DNA from 2 places in the Pseudomonas sp. L7 genome. Region 1 is predicted to be linked to the other one. Evidence: riboswitches for the same ligand, from Rfam matches in the RefSeq annotation. Region 1 holds a riboswitch; the other holds the start of a gene.
What was found. A riboswitch is a leader RNA that binds a small molecule or an ion and turns the genes downstream of it on or off. The one in region 1 is predicted to bind cobalamin.
Positions count from the first base shown of each region.

Region 2: linked by a shared signal. The riboswitch ahead of ACK3BK_RS12140 (ABC transporter ATP-binding protein) and the one ahead of ACK3BK_RS11155 (TonB-dependent receptor) in region 1 are both predicted to bind cobalamin.

Region 1 is NZ_CP176784.1:2,467,244-2,471,528, forward strand. Features, by position in the region: gene ACK3BK_RS11155 (TonB-dependent receptor) at 1-1,442, opposite strand, end outside; cobalamin riboswitch at 1,555-1,758, opposite strand; gene ACK3BK_RS11160 (outer membrane beta-barrel protein) at 1,922-2,668, shown strand; gene ACK3BK_RS11165 (N-acetyltransferase family protein) at 2,754-3,323, opposite strand; gene ACK3BK_RS11170 (carboxymuconolactone decarboxylase family protein) at 3,402-3,746, opposite strand; gene lpxO (lipid A hydroxylase LpxO) at 3,849-4,285, opposite strand, start outside.
Region 2 is NZ_CP176784.1:2,699,225-2,703,509, reverse strand. Features, by position in the region: gene paaZ (phenylacetic acid degradation bifunctional protein PaaZ) at 1-1,604, shown strand, start outside; cobalamin riboswitch at 1,694-1,900, shown strand; gene ACK3BK_RS12140 (ABC transporter ATP-binding protein) at 2,012-2,788, shown strand; gene ACK3BK_RS12135 (ABC transporter substrate-binding protein) at 2,785-3,753, shown strand; gene ACK3BK_RS12130 (FecCD family ABC transporter permease) at 3,753-4,285, shown strand, end outside.

The sequences.
Region 1 (4,285 bases):
TTGTCGGTTACCGCGAACACCAGGCCGGCGCGCCAGTTGCCGCCTTGCAGGCTGCGGTCGACGCGAGTGTCGTTGGTCAGGTTGTCACGGTCGATGTGGTTCTGGTCGCGGCGGATACCGGTCACCAGCGACAGGCGATCGGTCAGTTGGGTGCGGTTCTCGGCGAACAGGGCGAAGGTGTGGGTCGTCGAGAGGGTCTGCGCACGTGTGACGTTCCGACTGTGGAACCAGCCCGGTGCCGGATTCCAGGGATCGACGTAGTCGCCGCCGACATCGCTGTACGGCGAGTTGCTGTCGACATTGAAGCGGATCTTGTTGTACTCCGCGCCGAGCACAGTCTTGCTGTTCAGCCCGAACAACGAGTGATCGAAGGTGAAGCTCTGGCGGTCGCCGATCTGCTCCTGGTTGTGCTTGATCTCCAGGTAGCTCGCGCGCTCCAGCTGCTCGCGGCTCGGATCCCAGGTGTAGTCCTCGGCATTGCGCCAGTGCCGGCGGCTCTTGATGTAGTACAACTGGTTGCTGGCAGTGACGCTGTCGCTGAGGGTCCAGTCGGTGTTGAAGCGGGTCCATTCGTCATGGTAGCGCTGCACGTCGTTCTGGATGTTGTAGTTCTTCTTGCGCAGGCTGTCGCGCAGGTGGCCGTCGATCAGCGGCGTGCCGAAGTAGTTCGATGGCTGTGCGTCGCCACGTTCATGGGCCAACGTGAAGCTCAGGTCGTCGGTGGCATCGAAGCGCAACGCTGCACTCAAGGCCAGGCTGCGAGAGTCGGTGCGGTCGACCCAGCCATTGCCTTCCTGCTTGTTCAGGGTCAGGCGGTAGCTCAGGCGTTCGCTCAGGCTGCCGCCGCTGTCCAGGCCCAGTTGCTGGCGATCCCATGAGCCATAGCCCAGGCGCAGGTGATTGCGGATCTCGCCGTCGAAGGGTTTTTTCGGGATCACGTTGATCACCGCGCCCGTGGCCCCTTCGCCATAAAGTACCGAGGCGGGGCCTCGGATCACGTCGATGCGCTCGACCATCCACGGGTCCACCGGAAAGGTCTGGGTGCCAGCGCCGGTGTACAGGCGCGAACCGTCGAACAAGGTCATCACCGAAGAGTGTCCGCTGAAACCACGGGCGGAGAGCGCAGTGTTGCCGTTGCCCGGGGTGCCGACGGAGGTTATGCCGGGCGAGCGGGTCACTGCATCCTGCACCGTGAGGTTGGCGCGCTGCTGGATCTGCTCGGCGGTGATGCTGGTGGTGCTGGCCGGGGTTTCCAGGGCGCTGAGGTTCAGGCGCGAACCGGCTTGGGTAGGGGTTGCCAGGTCGACGATCTGTTCGTCGCGGGTCTCGGTGATCGCCGTCGAGGGCAGGTCGAGGACCTTGCCTTGCGGCTGCTCTGCCAGCGCCGGCAGGGACACCGCCATGCAGGCGGCCAGGGTGTGAAGCTTGAAGTGTCGGGACATGTCGTTCCAGGGGTTCAGGAATGAATGGATCCCGGTGGAAACAACGCAAAGACGAGCAGACACGCACGCAGGCGCGCACGCGAACACCGGCCTGCGCCCGCCCACCGCGGGTTTGCCAACAGAAGCGTCAGGCCGGTCTCCGGGCTTGCGAGGGTCGTGAAGCCTTCACCTTCCCATGCATGAGCACAGTGGTGTGTCGAAGGATTCGCTCGCTTACCGTTGCGGGGGCAGCGCCGGACTTGTCTGCAAAGACGCACCGGCTTCCCGTTTCACCCTGCGCACGGCGGCGCAGGACACCTGAAACTGGCGCGCATCTGATCATCGAACGCGGAGGGAGTCAATCGTTTGGATGGGCGAAAAAACGTGATGGGTTGCAGGGTTGCGCGTTTTTATTGGATTTTTTTCGAACTTTTCCTACTGACGTTGTCTCGAACCGCTCGATCGCCCTTTTTTATTCAACGTCATGGAGACTTTTGCGAATGTTCACTGGAAAACTGCTGCGTCACACTTGCGCCCTGGCCCTCCTCGGCGCGCCGCTGGCAGCGATGGCAGCTCCCAGCACCGAGCCCCTGTTCACCTTCGGCCTGCTCGGTTCCTACGACAAGTTCAAGTTCGAAGGCGGCGGCGACTCCGACAAGGAGCACCTGGGCCAAGGCGGTGTGTTCGCCAACTTCGGCAACAAGATGACGGCCGAGTCCGGCTTCATCTACCAGATCGGTGCCGAAGCCAAGTACGGCAAGAAGAACGACAACAAGCTCAAGGAGGCACAAGCCGACCTCGACCTTGGCTGGCGTGCCGCGCTGGATGCGCGCAACTTCGTCGATGTGATCGTCGGTGGTGGCTACAGCTGGACCCGTTTCGAGCCCGAGATCAACGACCTGGATACCAAGCTGACCTACAAGTCGCCGTTCGCCAAGGCGGCGCTGGGTTACAACCACCAGTTCGACGCCTCGACCCTGCGTGTCGAGGTCGGCGCCCGTCATACCATCGATGGCCGTGCACGCCTGAAGGTCGACGACTTTGGCAGCGACAGTGTCGACATGAAGGACCGCACCAACCCGTATGCCGAAGTCACACTGCTGATGAACCAGCAGGGCGGCATGCCGATCCAGGCCGGCGTGTACTACACCCGTACCGAGTACAAGATCGACGAGGACTCGCCGGTTGCCGACAACAACAAGCTCAAGCGTGACGAGTTTGGTGTGAAGGTCGGCCTGGCGTTCTGACGCCTTCGATGGTTGTACGCCGTTTGTAAGGGCAGCCTCGTGCAGCGATTGCGGCACGAGGCTGCCCCTGCAGGCTCAAGGGCGCCTAGCGGCCCCGGCGCCGCGACACCCGCGCCTCGATGTTCTTGCGCCCGATCAGCAACGCAGGTTTCTCGGTCACTGGCTCATCGGCCAGCCACTTGTACATCACCAGGCAATCCACCAGCCCCAGTGCTGCATGACGAAATGCCTTGGGCAGGCGCCCGACGGTCTCGAAACCGAGCTTATGCCACAGCCCCACGGCGACCTCGTTGCTCGCCACTACCGAATTGAACTGCAAGGCCAGAAAACCCTCCTGGCGCGCCAGCTTCTGCGAGTGCTCGCACATCAGCCGTGCCACGCCACGTCCGCGTGAACGGGGTGCGACCATGTATCCGCAATTGCCCACGTGCGCGCCCGGGCCTGCGGCATTGGCCTTGAGGTAGTAGGAACCGAGCAGCTCGCCATCCTCTTCGGCCACCAGGGTGTGCAACGGAAACTCCAGCCACAGCGTGCGCGCCTGCTCCTGCGACATCTGCGGGTCGTATGCGTAGGTCTCGCGCGCCTGGACGATGGCCTGGAAGGTCGGCCAGAAACGCTCGAAGTCTTCCGGGGTCATGGGGCGAATGTGGATCATGTCGGTTCCTGCTCGGGCTGGGCCGGCAAGTCTGGGTGGATGGGCGCCGTCATGCAAGTGCTGCGGCGCCCGAGCGCCTCAACTGCCGGCCTTGCCGACCGCATCCAGCGCCCGTGCCGAATACACCAGGGCAGCGCCCGCGTTCATGGCCACGGCCACGCCCAGGGCTTCTGCGATTTCCTCGCGGGTGGCACCGTGTTTGACCGCCTGCTGCGAGTGCACGGCGATGCAGCCGTCGCAGCGGGTGGTCACTGCCACGGCCAGGGAAATCAGCTCGCGGGTCTTGGCGTCGAGGTGGTTGGTCTTGGCGCCGGCAGCGCTGGCGGTGGCGTAGCCGGCCACGGTGTCGGGGGAAAGCTGCTTGAGATCGCCGATGCCGGCCATCAACTGCTTACGGTAGGCGTCCCAGTCCATCATGCTCATCGTCTTCACCTTGTCAGGTTGGCAACAGGAGCTTTCAGGCTAGTCGAAGATGGGGGGAAGGGCGGGCCTCTTCGCCGAGGGGCGAGGAGGCCGCAGGAAGTGTCAGATGTAGATGAACAGCAGCACCAGTGCTGCCACCACGGCCCACTTCTCGAGGTAGTAGCGGGTGCGGTTGCGTTTCTTCATGGCCTTGCCACGTTCGCGGATCTTGTAGATGCGCGTGAACAGACGGTTGATGCCGCCTGTCTTGTCGTTGGCATCGTTGGGTGCGGCAGCTGCGGCCATGACGTTGCGGCTGAACCAGCGGTTGAAGGCGCTTGCCCAGCGGTATTTCAACGGGCGCTCGACGTCGCAGAACAGGATGATACGGTTGTGCTCGGTGGTATTGGCCGCGTAGTGGATGTAGGTCTCGTCGAAGATCACCGCCTCGCCGTCGCGCCAGGAATACTTCTCGCCGTCCACGTCGATGTAGCAGCCATCGTCGTTCGGCGTGTCCAGGCCCAGGTGGTAACGGTACGAGCCGGCATAGGGGTCACGGT
Region 2 (4,285 bases), 230 kb from region 1:
CAGGCGTGGCGGTGCACATCAACGCCTTCAACTTCCCGATCTGGGGCATGCTGGAGAAGTTCGCGCCGACCTTCCTCGCCGGCATGCCGTGCATCGTCAAGCCCGCGACGTCCACCAGCTACCTGACCGAAGCCGTGGTGCGCCTGATCGACGAATCCGGCCTGCTGCCACCCGGCAGCCTGCAACTGGTGATCGGCAGCACCGGCGACTTGCTCGAACGCCTGCAGGGCCAGGACCTGGTGACCTTCACCGGCTCCGCCGACACCGCCGCCAAGCTGCGCATGACGCCGAACCTGGTGCGCAACTCGGTGCCCTTCACGGCTGAAGCCGACTCGCTGAACTGCGCCATCCTCGGGCCGGATGTAACCCCGGACGACGAGGAGTTCGACCTGTACATCAAAGAGGTGGTGCGCGAGATGACCACCAAGGCAGGCCAGAAGTGCACGGCCATTCGCCGCGCCATCGTGCCGGCCAGGCACCTGGATGCCGTCGCCACCCGCCTGCGCGAACGCCTGGCCAAGGTGGTGGTGGGCGATCCGGCGGTCGAAGGCGTACGCATGGGCGCGCTGGCCTCCCACGACCAGCAGCGTGATGTCGGCGAGCGCGTGCGCAGCCTGCTGCAAAGCTGCGACCAACTGTTCGGCGCCAGCGACGGTTTTTCGCCGGTAGGCGAAGGCGTGGCCGAAGGTGCGTTCTTCGCCCCGACCCTGCTGCACGCACGCGACCCGCACGCCGAGGGCGGCGCCCACGATATCGAGGCGTTCGGCCCGGTCAGCACCCTGATGGCCTACGACGACCTGGACGAAGCCCTGGCCCTGGCCGCACGAGGCAAGGGCAGCCTGGTGGCGACCCTGGTGACCCGCGACCGCGCCATCGCCGCCAAGGCCATTCCCGCGGCCGCCGCCTGGCACGGCCGTCTGCTGGTGCTCGACCGCGAGGCTGCGCCGGAGTCCACCGGGCACGGCTCGCCGCTGCCACAGCTCAAGCACGGCGGCCCCGGGCGTGCCGGGGGCGGCGAAGAGCTCGGCGGCCTGCGGGCGGTCAAGCACTACCTGCAGCGCGCCGCGATCCAGGGTTCGCCGAGCATGCTGGCGGCGGTCACTGGCGAGCACGTGCGTGGCGCTGAAGTGATCGAGACCGAGGTGCACCCGTTCCGTCGCTACTTCGATGATCTGCGCATCGGCGAGTCGCTGCTGACCCACCGACGTACCGTCACCGAGGCGGACCTGGTGAACTTCGGCTGCCTGTCGGGCGACCACTTCTACATGCATTTCGACGAGATCGCCGCCAAGCAGTCGCAGTTCGGCAAGCGCATCGCCCATGGCTACTTCGTGCTGTCAGCGGCGGCCGGACTATTCGTGTCGCCGGGTGAAGGGCCGGTACTGGCCAACTACGGGCTGGACACCCTGCGCTTTATCAACCCGGTGGGGATCGGTGACACGATCCAGGCGCGCCTGACCTGCAAGCGCAAGATCGACCAGGGCAAGACCAGCCCGTTGGGGCAGCCGCAAGGGGTGGTGGCCTGGGATGTGGAGGTGACCAACCAGCTCGGTGAACTGGTGGCCAGTTACGACATCCTGACGCTGGTGCTCAAGCGCGGCTGAGCATTGAAGGCTTGAAGGTGTCGGCCCTGTCGCGGGAGCGGGCGTGCCCCGCAACAGGGCTGGTTGACTCCCCATCCCATAAATGCTCAGATGCGCCCCTTGTTTCAGGTGTCCCCTGCCGCCGAGCCGGGGATTAAACGGGAAGCCGGTGCCTCGCCCCTGCGAGCAGTCCGGCGCTGCCCCCGCAACGGTAAGCGAGCGATGCATTCGATACACCACTGTGCCAACGGCATGGGAAGGTGAATGCCTCATGCCCCTCGCAAGCCCGGAGACCGGCCTGTCACAGCAGTTGGCAACTCCCGCGGTGGGCGGGCGCAGGCCGGTTCTCGCGGCGGCCGCGCGCCCGCGACAGCTGCGCGCACCTCCACCGTTCGGGTATCACTCACCCTGCGACGGTTGGTTCATCCATGTCATGCCCTACCCTGCACATCCAAGGCCTGCACTGGTCGCCGCACAGCGGTGGACAGCCGCTGCTGGAGGGTATCGACCTGCAGATCGGCGCCGGTGAATTCGTCGGGCTGATCGGCCCCAACGGCAGTGGCAAGACCAGCCTGCTGCGCTGCGCCTACCGCTTCAATCGCCCCAGCGTCGGTCAGGTGCACCTCGATGGCGAGGATATCTGGCAGCGCAACCCACGCTGGGTCGCCCAGCGCATCGCGGTGATGCTGCAGGAGTTCCCCGAAGACTTCGGCCTGAACGTGCGTGACGTCGTTGCCATGGGCCGCACCCCGCATCTGGGCTGGTTCGAGGGCGACGGCGAGCCGAGCCTGATCGACGACACCCTCGCCAGGCTCGACCTGCTGCCGCGCGCCCTCGACGCCTTCGTCTGCCTGTCGGGCGGCGAAAAGCAGCGCGTGCTGCTGGCGCGGGCACTGGTCCAGCAACCTCGGCTGCTGATCCTCGACGAGCCGACCAACCACCTCGACCCACGCTTCCAGCTGGCCCTGTTGCAGCAACTGCGCAGCACCGGCCTGAGCCTGCTGGCCAGCTTCCACGATCTGAACCTGGCCGCCGCCTTCTGCGATCGGCTGTACGTGATCGATGCCGGGCGCATCGTCGCCCACGGCACGCCAGAACACGTGCTCACCGAGCAGTGCCTGGCCGAGGTGTTCGGCGTACAGGCCCTGGTCGATCGCCACCCGCTGGCCTCCCATCCACGCATTACCTGGATCAGCCCTGCATGAAATCGCTGCTCACCAGCCTGGCCCTGCTGGCCGCCCTGCCCCTGGCCGCCGAGGCCGACAACTATCCACTGACCGTGCGCAGTTGCGAGCGCGACGTCACCTTCACCCATGCGCCGCAGCATGCCGTCAGCCATGACATCAATCTCACCGGCATGCTCCTGGCCCTCGGGCTGCGCGACCACATGGCCGGCTACAGCGGCATCAGCGGCTGGAAAACCCTCGACCCAAGCCTGCGCGAAGCACTTGACGGGCTGCCAGAGCTGGCGCCGCGCTACGTGTCGGTGGAAAACCTGCTCGATGCCAACGCCGACTTCTTCCTCGCCGGCTGGAGCTACGGCATGCGCATCGGCGGGCCGGTCACCCCACAGACCCTCGCGCCCTTCGACATCCCGGTGTATGAACTGAGCGAGTCGTGCTCCTGGATCATGCCCCAGCGCCAGGCCAGCCTCGAAGACCTCTACCGCGACCTGGACAACCTTGGCCGGATCTTCGATGTGCGCGAGCGCGCCACTGCGCTGGTTGGCCAGTTGCGCCAACGCGTCGAGCGCGTTGCGGCGCAGATGGCCGAGATCAAGCAACGGCCGCGCGTATTCCTTTATGACAGTGGTGAAGACCGCCCCACCACTTCCGGGCGCCTGGGGATGCCGCAGGCGCTGATCACCACGGCGGGAGGCGATAACGTCATGAGCGATGTGGCCGCCAGCTGGACCCAGGTGAACTGGGAGAGCGTGGTGGAACGCGATCCGCAGGTGATCGTGATCGTCGACTACGGGCCCACCAGTTGGCAGCACAAACGCGACTTCCTCCTGCACCACCCGGCGCTGGGCAGTGTCGAGGCGATCCGCAAGCAGCGCTTCGTGGTGCTGTCGTACCTGGAGGTGACACCGTCGGTGGAGAACGCCCAGGCCATCGAGACCCTGGCCACGGCCCTGCATCCGCAGCGCTTCGCCGAGGCCCGCCGCTGATGCCGATTCGCAGCCCTGCGGGCTATCGCCTGCTGATCGTTTCGCTGCTGCTGGCCTTGCTGCTGTCGTGCCTGCTGTCGCTGGGGTTCGGCTCGGCGCAGGTCGCATTGGGCAAAGTGGTCGGCATTGTCCTGCAGCAGGTGGGGCTGGGGGAAAACGGCGACTGGAGCCGCGGCCAGGCGCAGATCGTCTGGCAGATCCGCGCACCGCGCGTGTTGCTGGGGACGCTGGTCGGCGCAGGGTTGGCAATGGTCGGCGGCGCCCTGCAGGCGGTGACCCGCAATCCCCTGGCCGATCCGCACCTGCTGGGTGTCAGCTCCGGGGCGGTGTTCGGCGCAGTGCTGGTGGTGCTGTTTCTCGGCCCGTTCGCCGGGGCCTTCAGCCTGCCCTTGGCAGCGTTCATCGGCGCGTTGGGCAGTATGTTGCTGGTGCTCGGCGTGGCCAGCCGCGGTGGGCGCCTGGAGAGCGATCGCCTGCTGCTGGCCGGGGTAGCGGTGTCGTTCGTGGTAATGGCCGCCGCCAACCTGCTGCT